DNA from 3 places in the Parasegetibacter sp. NRK P23 genome. Region 3 is predicted to be linked to each of the others. Evidence: riboswitches for the same ligand, from Rfam matches in the RefSeq annotation. Region 3 holds a riboswitch; each other region holds the start of a gene.
What was found. A riboswitch is a leader RNA that binds a small molecule or an ion and turns the genes downstream of it on or off. The one in region 3 is predicted to bind thiamine pyrophosphate.
Positions count from the first base shown of each region.

Region 1: another riboswitch for thiamine pyrophosphate. It lies ahead of M4J38_RS15720 (class I SAM-dependent methyltransferase); the one in region 3 lies ahead of M4J38_RS10305 (TonB-dependent receptor).
Region 2: another riboswitch for thiamine pyrophosphate. It lies ahead of M4J38_RS12760 (DUF6496 domain-containing protein); the one in region 3 lies ahead of M4J38_RS10305 (TonB-dependent receptor).

Region 1 is NZ_JAMDLG010000001.1:3,865,592-3,870,179, forward strand. It holds gene M4J38_RS15710 (S41 family peptidase) at 1-270, shown strand, start outside; gene M4J38_RS15715 (M48 family metalloprotease) at 301-2,373, shown strand; TPP riboswitch at 2,384-2,481, shown strand; gene M4J38_RS15720 (class I SAM-dependent methyltransferase) at 2,562-3,272, shown strand; gene M4J38_RS15725 (AIR synthase-related protein) at 3,276-4,340, shown strand; gene M4J38_RS15730 (thiamine phosphate synthase) at 4,350-4,588, shown strand, end outside.
Region 2 is NZ_JAMDLG010000001.1:3,147,487-3,152,074, reverse strand. It holds gene M4J38_RS12780 (endo-1,4-beta-xylanase) at 1-501, shown strand, start outside; gene M4J38_RS12775 (SPFH domain-containing protein) at 670-1,608, opposite strand; gene M4J38_RS12770 (NfeD family protein) at 1,605-2,054, opposite strand; gene M4J38_RS12765 (hypothetical protein) at 2,140-2,343, opposite strand; gene M4J38_RS12760 (DUF6496 domain-containing protein) at 2,374-2,556, opposite strand; TPP riboswitch at 2,604-2,695, opposite strand; gene M4J38_RS12755 (ATP-binding protein) at 2,789-3,913, opposite strand; gene M4J38_RS12750 (response regulator) at 4,179-4,583, shown strand.
Region 3 is NZ_JAMDLG010000001.1:2,531,711-2,536,298, forward strand. It holds gene der (ribosome biogenesis GTPase Der) at 1-331, opposite strand, end outside; gene era (GTPase Era) at 553-1,422, opposite strand; tRNA gene M4J38_RS10295 (tRNA-Met) at 1,486-1,557, opposite strand; gene M4J38_RS10300 (head GIN domain-containing protein) at 1,689-2,405, opposite strand; TPP riboswitch at 2,542-2,646, shown strand; gene M4J38_RS10305 (TonB-dependent receptor) at 2,716-4,588, shown strand, end outside.

The DNA of each region.
Region 1 (4,588 bases), 1.3 Mb from region 3:
TATACTACGATGGCATTCAGAACCGCACCTGGAGCTCTGGTGCTGGGCAGTACAACCGCTGGCGCAGATGGAAATGTTTCCGGCTTCATTCTTCCGGGGAATGTGAGCACCATGTTCAGCGGGATTGGCGTTTATTATCCTGATGGCCGGGAAACACAGCGTGTGGGCATAATACCGGATATTGAATGTAAGCCAACCATCGCGGGGATAAAAGCGGGCAGAGACGAACTCATGGAAAAGGCAATCGAACTAATCAACAAAGAAAGATAAATTACTATTTTAGTTGTTAAACCCCTTTCCATGAACGCAACCGTTTCGGCGTCCTTCCAGCAACAGGCAACCAGAGCCGTTTCTTCCATTGTATTATTTGTGTTGGTATACCTCTTCCTCTTTATTGCCGTGCTCGGCCTTTCGGTGCTTTGTGTGTACGGTGGGGTGATGCTCATTCTCGCAAAGCCCTCTTTTATTACGCTGATGCTTGGCGGTGGAATGGTGGGCCTGGCTTTTTTTGTGTTCTACTTCATCATAAAATTCCTTTTTTCAAGAAATAAAGTAGACCGCTCCGCGCTGCTGGAAGTGTCTGCAACGGAAGAACCGGCGCTCTTCGAGTTTATCCGTGAAACCGCGGCTGAAACGGGAACGCCACTTCCCAAAAAAGTTTACCTCTCATCCGATGTGAATGCCTGTGTGTTTTATGATTCGGGTTTCTGGAGCATGTTGCTCCCCATCAAAAAAAACCTGCAGATAGGCGTTGGCCTCGTAAACAGTGTTACGGTTTCCGAACTAAAAGCCATCATCGCCCATGAGTTCGGACATTTCAGTCAGCGAAGCATGAAAGTGGGAAGCTATGTATACCACGTGAACCACGTGATGTACAATATGCTCAATGATAATGAATCGTACAACAACATGATCGGCCGTTTTGCGAACATGAGCGGATATTTTTCTTTTTTTGCGGGTATCGCTGTGAAAATCGCAAACGGCATACAATGGGTGCTGCACAAAATGTACGGGTTTGTAAACTTGCGCTACATGGCGCTTTCCAGGGAGATGGAGTTCCACGCCGATGAAGTGGCCGCTTACGCCGCCGGATCAAAACCACTGGTCACTTCTTTGCTTCGACTTGATCTTTCCGCGCAGGCGCTCGATGAAACGCTTGATTTCTACAGCAGACGGATTCCGGAAAACATTACTTCCGGAAATGTATACCCGCACCACCGTTTTGTGATGCAACGCCTCGCGCATACTTCAGGTGTTCAGTTGCAACACGGTCTGCCTGATGTTACAATGGACTTCCTGAGCAGGTTCAACAAATCAAAACTGGTGGTAAAGAACCAGTGGGCCTCTCATCCGGAAACAGAAGAGCGCATCGGGAAACTTGAAATACTTGCGGTGGAAAAAGAGCAGAACAATGCAGGTGCCTGGAGCCTTTTTAAATCGCCAGCCGCCACACAGGAAAAGATGAACGCGGTACTCTTTTCGGCCGTGTCTTATACGGAGGAGCCTGCACAACTTTCAGAGAAAGAATTCAGCTCAGCTTACATCGCCGATGCTGAAAGGTTCCGCTACCACCCGGTTTTCAATGGGTATTATGATAACAGAACCCTGAAGGCGGAAGACCTGGAACAGGTATTGAAAGAAGCTCCTGCCGATATGCCGGATGAAGCAGCCACTATTTTTTCCGCTGAAGTCGCGGAGGAAATAAGCGTACTGAATGCGCTGGAAAGCGATATCCGTTCGCTGGAAACAATCGCCGCCGGGAATACAGGAATCAAGACGTTCGATTATAACGGTATCCGTTACACGGAAAAAGAAGCGGCTGTCGTTTTGGAAGACGCGAAAAAACAGCAGGAGATGCTGGAAGCTAAATTGCGACAACACGATCTGCTTGCGCTGAAGTTCTTTTACGCGAACGCACGCCGTTCCGGAAACGAGACACAATGGAAAGAAAGGTACAACAGGTTTTTTGAGGTGGAAGCAGCATTTAAAGCCGCGGTGGAAGAACACAATGCCTACCTTGCCACAACTGAATTTATGCGTGAAACCCAATCGTATGAGTTTATTGAAGCAAATATGGAAGTTTTAAAACAAAAGGAAGCTCCGCTCAAAGAAAAGATGCGCAGGATATTTGAAAGCGAAGAACACCGCGCGTTAATGACGGCTTATGAAAAAGCCGCGCTGGAAAAATACCTGTCCTGCGAATGGACCTATTTCATACGTCCCGATTATTATAACGATGCGCTCGGCGTAATGTATGAAGCGCTGCAGTCTTACTACAATACAGTTTTCAATTTTTACAGAATGAAAAGAAAAGAGCTTTTCGATGGGCAGGCGGCCGGGATTTTAACGCCTGCCGAACCAAATTTTACCTAACTTCACGTTTCACAAATGCACGGGGTGCTTTCCCGCAGGGAAGGCTGAGATCATACCCGGTACCTGATCTGGATAATACCAGCGGAGGAATTGCAAAAATGGTGTTGCACATCATTCGGGCGTAAGCTCCTGTTCCCATGGTTTTCCGGGCAGGAGCTTTTGATTTTTTAATACGCAACACCATTACAATGAAACTCGACCTGTACACACGCGGCCTGCAGCACTGGCAGGGAAGACCGGAATGGTTCTTCAACCGCGAACACACCGATACGTACGAACAATGGTATGAAGGGCGCTACAAAAGAGCGGAGATCTGGCAGAAAAAAGTGATCGGGGGCCTTATCTCGAAGGATACGCGCGTTAAAACCCTGCTGGAATTCGGTTGCGGAACAACCCGCTTCACCCGCTGGTGGAAGAACATTGGTATCGAAGCGATGGGCGCAGATATTTCACCGCTCATGTTGGGCCAGGGCGTACGCCTTTTTGATGGTGACCTGGTGCTGGCAGATTCGCACCACATGCCTTTCAAAGACCAGACCTTCGACGCGTTGGCTTTCATCACTACCTTTGAATATTACCGTGATCCCATCCAGGTGATCCGTGAATCCGCCCGCGTAGCGAAATATGGAATCGTATTCGGGATGATGAACAGGAACTCTCCCAAAGTAGTGCGGCGCCGTATTCAGCAGGCGTTTGGCAAAAATCCTTTTTATGTAACCGCAACATTCTACACACCGGATATGCTGATGGCAAAGATCCACGAAGCGCTGAAAGGCAGGGATTATAGTATTGAATGGACCTGCACCGGTTTGCCAAAATGGTTTCCCGTACAGCAATGGAGTGTTCCGGTAGGCGATTTCTTCGGACTCCATGTGAAATTCAATGATGTTCAACCTTAGTCGATGAGCAGTTTCGATACCACTGGAAAATTTCAGCAGGCGTTTTTTGAAGAACACCTCTATCCGAAATTTGGCCTGAACCGCCCTGAAGTGCGTGTGGGTCCCGCCTTCGGCGTGGATGTGAGCATCGTTGACCTGCCCGGGAACATGGGACTCGCCATTACCAGTGATCCGCTTTCGCTGATACCTTCACTCGGTTACCGTGAATCGGCCTGGCTTTCCGTTCAACTCCTGGTGAATGATATGGCCACTACAGGATTTGCGCCCATGTACGCGCAATTCGTGCTCAACCTGCCGCAGTCGCTGGATGAAAAGGGTTTCAAAGAATACTGGAACTGGATCAATCATTATTGTATTCAAACAGGCGTGGCCATTACGGGTGGGCATACCTGTAAGATAGAAGGGATGCAATCCACCATTGTGGGAGGCGGAACCATGTTTCTCACAGCATCAAGGGAGGAAATACTTACCAGTCAGGGAGCGGAACCCGGAGATGTACTTGTACTGCTGGGAGAACCGGCCTGTTCCTCCACCTCAATTCTTTCGCTGAGCTTCCCTGAAACTATCACGGAAAAACTGGGAAAGGAAGTACAACAAAAAGCCGCTGACCTTTTCTCCAGCACTTCCGTGCTCCATCCTGCGTTGCGCGCCGCCGCATTCAATGGTCAATATCCTGGGGCGTTGAAAGCCATGCACGATGTTACCGAAGGAGGGGTGTACGGCGCCATTTTTGAAATGGCCGTCGCTTCCGGAACAGGCGTTGAGGTTTACGCGGAGAAAATGCCCGAAGCGCCCGTGCAGCGGGAGATATGTGCGTTGTTCAATATAGATCCGTGCATCAGTGTTGGCGCGGGCGCCATGATTCTTGCCGCCAATCACCGGTACGCCGGAATGTTGGTGAAATCGTTGGAAGAGGAAGGTTTTCATGCCGCCATTATTGGAAGCTTCCTCAACGACCCCGAAGGAAAATGGCTGGAAACAACTGAGGGAAGAACACCGTTACCCTACCCGGAAAAGGACCCGTACTGGAATGCTTTTTTCACCGCTTTAAAAAATGGATGGAAATAAACCATACAAATGAAACGAATGATTAAGAACGGAATTTACCTCGTGGTGGACCCGGCCATGCCGCTGATGAAATTATTGCCATTGCTGGAACAGGTATTGGAAGCGGGCGTGTCCACCGTACAGGTTTGGGATCATTTCCCGGCAGGATGCGATCCAGTTGCGTATACAAGGGCTATCATGGATATTGGGAAAAAGTTCAATGTGCCCGTGCTCATCAATCAAAACATTGCTCTTTTCTTTGAAACAGG
Region 2 (4,588 bases), 620 kb from region 3:
GCCAGGAAGTACGGCAATGCCACCGATATTCACTTCATTAACGATTACAATCTCGAATACAACCTCGACAAATGCCGCGGCATCATCGAATACGTAAAGTATATCGAAAGCAAAGGCGCCAAAGTAGATGGTATCGGTACGCAGATGCACATCGATATCAACTCCAATAAAACGAACATCGAAGAAATGTTCAAACTGCTTGCCGCCACTGGTAAATTGATCAAAGTATCTGAACTGGACATAGGCGTTGGCGTGAAAACACCCAATGCAACCGCTGAACATTATGCCAAACAGGCTGACATGTACAGGTTCGTGGTAGAAAAGTATTTCGAACATGTTCCCGCTGCCCAACGTTACGGCATCACCATGTGGAGCCCGTTAGACAGCCCCGCAAGCTCCAGCTGGAGAGCCGGTGAGCCCATTGGTTTGTGGACCGAAGGTTATGTACGGAAACCTGCTTACTCCGCTGTAGCGGAAGCTTTGAAAGCGAAGGCGAAATAATATAAAAACAACCTTAATCCTTAAACCGGCCGGTTGCGGTGAATACCGTAGCTGGCCGGTTTCTTTTGTATTGGAAACTAAAAAAGGAGAAGCATCTTCAAGATGACTTCTCCTTTCATTTTATCAGCAGGTTGATGTATGCTTCCGCTGAAGAATGAACTATTTGAATTACCTCGTTCCCGGCAACTCCGTTTTCGTTTTATTCAATACCGAAGTAACACTTGAAATAACGCCCGCGATATCTGAAAGGTCCGCAGGTACGATCATGGAGTTGTTCGTTTTGGCCAGCTTACCGAATTCCGTAAGGTATTGCTCAGCGATGCGGAGGTTTACGGCGTTCATGCCCCCTTCCTGGTTGATGGCCGTAGCGATTTCACGGATACCTACCGCGGTGGCGCGTGCGATCAGCTCAATTTCAGAAGCGGTACCACTGGCTTCGTTGATCTTTCTTTGTTTTTCCCCTTCGGAACGGGCGATCATTTCCTGTTTATCCCCTTCGGCCCGGTTGATCTTGGCCTGTTTGTCACCTTCAGATTCCGCGATCAATGCGCGTTTCTCTCTTTCGGCACGCATCTGCTTTTCCATGGCATCTTTGATGCTTTGGGGCGGCGAAATATTTTTCACTTCATAACGCGATACTTTGATGCCCCAGGAATCACTGGCCTTGTCTACGGCTTCCACAATGCCGCCGTTCACGGTTTCTCTTTCCTCGAAGGTTTTGTCGAGTTCCATTTTACCAATGATGCTGCGCATTGTGGTTTGGGAAATCTGTATCACCGCGAAGCGGTAGTTGTCGATGCCATACGAAGCTTTTTGCGGGTCGATCACCTGGAGGTAGAGGATGCCATCCACTTCTACCGCGATATTGTCTTTAGTAATACAAATTTGTGAAGCCACGTCAATGGCCTGTTCTTTCAGGTTCTGTTTGTACGCGATCTTGTCGATGAACGGAATCAGGATATGAAAGCCTGCTTCCAGGGAGCGGCTGTATTTACCGAGTCGTTCCACGATATAAACGGAGCGTTGCGGCACCACTTTAAAAGTGGACAGGAACGCGACAAACACAAATACGGCTAAAAGAATGAGGATAACTGTTGTTGCGGTCATATTGTTTGGGTTGATCTTACGATGAGAAGGATGCTTTTGTTGCCGGTGATGATGACGTTCTCGCCCGCGGCGATGGTGTCGTTGGAGGAAGCCTCCCAACTGGTGCCTCTGAAAGTTACTTTTCCGTTAGTTCCCGGCGTAATGGGTGTTTCCGCCTTTGCGGATTGTCCGATAAATTCATCTTCCAGCGCCTGGGGCGATTTTTTGCCCATGCCCAGTTTTGTTCTGATCCAGTTGCGGAACAGCAGTACGTTGAGCAGAGAACTTCCCAGGAAAATAATGAGTTGTGTGTTTAGGGAAATATCGGTGAACAGGGCGATAATAGCCACTATCCAGGCACCTGTACCAAAGAAGAACAGGATAAAGCCCGGAAGGGCGAATTCTAGTAGAAATAGCACCAGTCCGATAAAGAACCAGATCACGGCGATGTTTTGGAAAACTTCCATGGGTTTAGTTTGTGTACACTGCCGAATATAGGGGATTTTTACCGAACCGGGGGAAGGTTTGGATGAACGGAACTAAGCGCCCTTGCTAAAGATCAGGTTTGAGGAAGTTTTCAGCCGCAGGCGTTTCTTTATCCGGAGCATGGTCTGCACGATGTTCTTGCATGGCGCCGTGGTTACCCGGTACATGATCGTCTATAAACTCCGGGTTGGCATCAGGAGTTTTAATGTTAACGGGTAGTTTTTGAAGGTCCACTTTATTGGGAATGTCTTCCCGCTCTTTCTTTTCCATATACTATAGTTTGAATGGTGTTGTCCGGACTTATTTGTCCGCCTTCTTTTTGGGTACTTTCGCCCCGGCGTCTCTCGCTTCCGACAGTCCGATGGCTACGGCCTGTTTCCTGCTTGTGACCTTTTTGCCGCTGCCACTTTTCAGTGTTCCTTTTTTCATTTCATGAACGGCCCGCTCTACCTTTTCGGAAGCTTTGGCTGAATACTTTGCCATATCGGTTCATTTTGAATTAAAGTATAAAAGGGTTTTGGCGTTGACCAAAACCCTTTTTGTAGTTTCCCTTCGCCGGCATTATCCGGATCAGGTGGTATGGGTATGATCTCAGGCTTTTCAGCCACCCCTTACTACATGGTATAATGTGTAAAAAACATGCCGGAATGTTTACCGATAGGTATCTTGAAAGAGGTGTGAACAAATGCCCACACCTGTAAAAATCGCGACACGTTCAGGATGATTGTAAAAGATAACAGGTGAATGTACTGCCCACTTCAGGTGTGGTATCAACAGCAATCCAACCCTGGTGCGCCTGGGCGATCTTTTCTGAAAGACTTAAACCAATGCCAGTTCCCGCCGGGCGCGGATCGCGCGGATATTGAACGAACATATTAAAGATGCGGGGAATCTCCTCGGGCGGAATCCCTTGGCCGTTGTCTGAAACGGCGATGCGTGCGTATTTTTTTTCGCCCTCTGTTTCAAGTGCTATTTTTAAACTGATTGCGGGCGTTACAGATGGGCGCGAAAACTTTAAAGCATTGTCCAGCAGGTGATAGAGCAACTGCTCCACCATTTCTGGCGAGGCAAAAATTTCGGGAACAAGTTCAGTGGTAATAACCGCTTTCTTTTCTGTTGTCTTTTTCTGAAGTCTTTCAAGGGTTTTTTCTACAACCGGCGCCAGCGCGAAGATTTTCTTCTCCTTTAATACATTCCCGGCTTCTGCCAACTGTGTGAGGTCGTCCAGCAGAAGGTTCATCCTGGAAAGGGAGGATTGCATCCGCCGGAAATTCGCTTTGGAGCCATCACTCAGTTTCCGACCTTCCGATTTGATCACCAGTTCAAGCCCCGTGTAAATATTGCGTATCGGATGCTGTAATTCTGAGGTGGTGATGAGTGTGAACGCGGAAAGCTCGCGGGAAATCTTTTCAAGTTCACTGCATTTGTCGTTGAGATCGTCGTTCAGTTGCTTCAACTTATTTTCCGCGTCCATACGGTGCGATACATCGTGCATGATCACTACGGCGCCTTCAACCTGTTCCTCCAGGTTTTTCAGGGGCAAGGCATGGCTTTCATACGCGTTCCTGCTGGCCACATCACCTCCGGAGGAGAGGAATGCGGTTTCTCCTGATAGTGCCGTTTCTATGGCTTTGCGCAACTGCTCATCTTTTTCTGTAAACGGGAACAACGATAGAAGGGGGGCTCCTTTTGCCTTTTCAGTCGCAATACCGGTATCCCGGACCAGGGTGCTGTTCCATGATACCACCCGCCACTCCATGTCGATCGAGAAGATTTTATCCGACGTAGCATTGATGATCATTTCATAAACGGAAGGCGCATAGATCGAATAAGGTTGCATATCAACTGTTTAAGATTTACGAAATTAAATACTGATTAACTTTGACAAAATTTTTGTATTTCATTTTTGATTGACGTACTTTTAAACTACTTGCGGATTTTCGAACCCCGTCCCGCAAAGTTCATACATCATTATTCTTCCCAACCGTAATTTATGATTTGCATACTGCCGATCCTTTAGGGATATGGAGTGTATCGCTGTTTTCGTTTCCTGGAATCTTATACCTCTCTTTCACAGTTATTCATTCATCCATAAAACTATTCCTATGCAAAAATTGATGCTTCTTATCGACGACGACAAAGAGGAACAGGAAATATTAAAAGCAGCCGTGGAAAAGGCTGATCCCGATGTTTCTTTCGCGTGGGCGGCAAACGCTTACCGCGCGGGTCTGTTCCTGGAGCAGGTACTCCCCGATCTTATTTTCCTGGACTATAACATGCCGGGCATTAATGGCCTGGAGCTGCTTTCTTCCCTCCGCAAAAAGGAGAAGATGAAGCATGTGCCCGTATTCATTTATACGTCGGCGCTTACGCCTGCCTTGCAGGAAAGGGCCAGGACGCTGGGCGCCAATGGTTGCCTGGAAAAGCAGCCGGATACGAAGCGGCTTGTACGTGATGTACAGGATGCGCTGCGTACCGTGGCCGGAACAAAATATCATCCCATTCATTAAAACCT
Region 3 (4,588 bases):
TTCTGCGCAATACATCGGCCATGGAGTCGTCGAGGTCGGTGATGCCGGTCACGGTATCCACCATAAACACAACTGCATCTGCTTCATCGAGTGCGATGATCACCTGCTTGCGGATTTCTTTTTCAAAAACATCCTCACTTCCGGCCACGAAACCGCCGGTATCAATCACGTTAAACGATTTGCCGGCCCATTCCGCCACGCCGTATTGCCTGTCGCGGGTAACACCACTCACGTCGTCCACGATTGCTTTTCTTTGTTCCAGCATCCGGTTGAAGAAGGTGCTTTTCCCCACGTTCGGTCTTCCAACAATAGCTAATGTAAATCCTGACATAATAAAATTTTGAATTTTGGATTTTGAATGTTGGATGAAGAATGAATTTGTTGGTGCAACGCAGTTTCATTCAGGGAACAATCAAAATCCGAAACAACCTGTTTTCAGTGCGGCCAATTGGTTTTATGTGATCGCACTTTATTCTTTTTTCAATTTAGAACCTGATTGCCGAACAATTCCCCATAGTATTCCATTTAAAGTTCAGCATTCAAAATTCAACATTATTTATACCCATATTCCCTCAGAAAAATCTCACTGTCCCGCCACTTGGGACGGACTTTCACAAACAGTTCCAGGAACACTTTCCTTCCGATGAATGCTTCGATATCTTTCCTCGCTTCGGTGCCCAGTTTTTTGATGCCTGAACCTTTTCCGCCCAGGATGATCGCCTTTTGTGTTTCCCGCTGCACGATGATATCGGCGGCGATTTTCACCAGCGTATCCTTTTCTTTGTATTCCTGCACCAACACGGTGGTATGGTAAGGAATCTCATCTTCATAAAACTGGAATATCTTTTCCCGGATCATTTCTCCTACAAAAAAGCGGGTAGGCAAATCCGTGAGATCGTCCTCGCTGTAGAAGGGTTCTCCTTCGGGAAGATATTTTAAAATCTTTTCTATAAAATCATGCTTATCGAATCCTTTCAGGGCCGATAAAGTCACGATTTCTCTGGCATAAGGTTTATCCGAGAACCAGTCGAGCGCTTCTTTCAGTTTGGCGGGGGAAACCGTATCGATTTTATTCAGCACAAAAACGCCTGGCACTTTGAGCCGAAGTTTACTGAAAAGCTGGTCCACCTCCTCGCGGTCATCGTTGATGTCGGCAAGCAGAATGGCCACATCCGCATCCTCCAGCGAATTTCTGACGGCCTGCATCATTTTTTCGTGCAGTTTGTATTTCGGCTCAATAATGCCTGGCGTATCGGAGAAAATAATCTGGTAGCCAGGTTCCGTGAGGAACGCCTTGATCCTGTGCCGGGTGGTTTGCACTTTAGGGGAAACAATGGCCATTTTTTCTCCGATGAGCGCGTTGAGCAACGTGCTTTTTCCCGCGTTGGGCTTCCCGAATATGTTTACGAATCCTGCTTTCATTTTTCAGCTGAGACCTTGCAAAAGTAGTACAAATAAAAAAAGCCTCTCTCGAGGCTTCCTTAGTTGCGAAGGGAGGGATCGAACCTCCGACCTTCGGGTTATGAGCCCGACGAGCTACCGCTGCTCTACTTCGCGATGTGGAGTGCAAAGGTAAGGCGCTGATTTTTAACGGCCAAATCTTTTTCATAAATTTCTCGACCTCCTAAAAATAAAGAGGGCGCATCACGCTGATACGCCCCCGGCACAACAATAAAACACGAGACTGTTCAGGAACGTCGTGCTACTGTACTCGCCCCACTCTGCTTAATATCTTTGGCCGTGGCGCTGCCCTTGAAATAAATATCTGAAGCGCCGCTGGCACTCGCGGCAATTTCTTTGTTCACGCTGATCTGGATGTCGGAGGCGCCGCTTGCGGAAGCTTTGCAATATTCCGTTTCCAGGCCATAAGCTTTGATATCCGAAGCGCCGCTCACTTCCAGTTTGGCATGTTGCGCCTTTCCCGCCAGGAAAGAATCGGAACTGCCGCTCTGGTGCACAGCAAGGTTCTTAACCTCAAGGGTGCCCTTGAAATCGGAGGATCCGGACAAATTGATCTCAAGGTCGTCCTGCTTCAATACCCCTGAAATCAGCACATCACAAGCCCCGGAAGCACTTATTCTATGCAATACGGGAGCCGAGATATACGCCTTTAAAGGCTTTCCGATCCGGTTAAAAGACTTCATTCCCTTCTCCGCATAAATCCTTAAAACACCATCTTTCACCTCCGTTTTCAGGTAAGGAACCAGCTTTTTTTCCGAAGCGCTGACGGCTAGCGCGATTTCATTGGATTGAGAAATATACAGATCGATTCCCCCCGACACTTCCACCGCAACGAACTTTTCAATATCGCGCGGGGTTACGTTTTCATCTACAACGATCTTCTCCTGGGCCACTGCGGAGAAAGACGCCAGGAAGCATCCTGCTAAAAAAAGAAGATTTTTCATGCGCTTACTTTTATAGGTTTTGCTACTGAATACACCTGTGGTACGTTATCGCAAAGGAAATGTTACAAGTTTTTGGCAAAAAAAAACGGGCGGCATACCTTTGGACCGTCTTTCAAAGGAGCTCCAACGTAAAGACATCAAGTTCCCGGGGTGCTTAATTCACATTTTGTGAAAGCTGAGATCATACCCGTAGAACCTGGACAGGGTAATGCCTGCGCAGGGAAGGTGGAAGGATTCGCGCAATATTGTTCTCCCCTCTTCACAATCGCAGCATTTCCAAATTCAATTTTTCAACTTTAAAAAAAGAAACATGAAAAAATTGTTTTTGGGGATATGCTTGTTTGTATTTTCCCCAATGCTATTCGCCCAATCTATTTCGGGCAAAATCACCGATGCCGTTACCGGAGAAGTTATTGCCGGGGCATCCGTTCAGTTGGTCCACCATTTCGCGGTTTCCGCCGGATCCAAAGGCGATTTCCGCATCGCTCCCGTTAAACCGGGAAGTTATCTATTGAAGATCAGCGCCGTTGGTTACAATGAAACCCAGGTACAGGCCCAGGTGCCCGGTGCAGCAAACCTGGTCATCAGGCTTAACCGCACCGAACTGCTGCTGCAGCCCATCGAAGTGAAAGCCACCCGCGCTTCCGAGATTGCGCCTTTTTCGAAAACCAATCTCACCAAAAAGGACCTGGAAAAGAACAACATCGGCCAGGACCTGCCTTTCCTCCTGCAACAAACCCCCTCCATGGTGGTGAGTTCCGACGCTGGAAACGGCGTAGGTTATACCGGATGGCGCATCAGGGGAACCGATGTGCAACGCATCAACATGACCATCAACGGGATCCCCTATAACGATCCCGAATCGCATGGTACTTTCTTTGTAAACCTCCCCGATTTCGCTTCCTCCGTGAGCAGCGTACAGATACAACGCGGGGTGGGCACTTCCACCAATGGCGCGGGCGCGTTCGGAGGCACCATCAATTTCAGCACCAACGAATTCAACGAGAAGGCCTACGGCGAAGCCAATAATTCCTACGGCTCCTTCAACACCTGGAAACACACGGTAAAAGCCGGTTCCGGACTACTGAACAATCATTTCACCATCGACGCACGCTTTTCCAAAATTGCCAGCGACGGCTTCGTGGACCGTGCCACCTCCGACCTGAAATCGGCTTACCTTTCCGCAGCGTGGCTCAATGAAAAAAGCTCCGTCCGCTTCAACGTGATCACCGGTAAAGAAAAAACTTACCAATCCTGGAACGGGCTGCCTGAAAGCAAACTCGACAACGACCGCACTTATAATTCAGTGGGAACCGAAAAGCCCGGAACACCCTACGACAATGAGACCGACAATTACCAGCAGGACCACTACCAATTGTTTTACAACCAGGAACTGTCGCCTAAACTGAAACTCAACACCGCACTTTTCCTTTCAAGGGGACGCGGTTATTACGAGCAGTACAAAGCCGATCAATCGTTCTCTGACTACGGACTTGCTGATCCGGACGTGAACGGCGACCCGGTTTCGGAAACGGACCTGATCCGTCAACTCTGGCTCGACAACCATTTCTATGGCGGCATTTTCTCCCTCCAATATAAAAACGGCAAACATGAACTCACTTACGGGGGCGGCGTGAACCAATACGACGGCAAGCACTACGGCAAAGTGATCTGGGCCGAAACAGGCATCCCCAAAGACCATGAATGGTACAATTACACCGCGATGAAGCGCGACTTCAACACGTACGCCAAATGGCAGTTTGAAGCATTCCGCAACTTTTACACCTTCGCCGACCTGCAGTTCCGGTACGTGAAATATGATATCGATGGATTCAGAAGTACACCCGGATTAAGCGCTTACAACCAATACCGTTTTTTCAACCCTAAAGCAGGTGTATCCTATCTTTTCGGCAATGGGTTCACCGCATTCGCCTCCTACTCCATCGGGCAGAAAGAACCCAACCGGGATGATTTTGAAGCAGGCGCTTTATCCAAACCGAAGCACGAACTGCTCCGCAACATTGAATCCGGTCTGCAGTTCAGGAACAGCCGTTACCAATTGGCGGCTACTTTCTACCACATGGATTACAAAAACCAACTGATCCCTACCGGGAAAATCAATGATGTGGGCGCCGCCACGCGTGTGAACATACCCGATAGTTACAGAATGGGGATAGAACTGG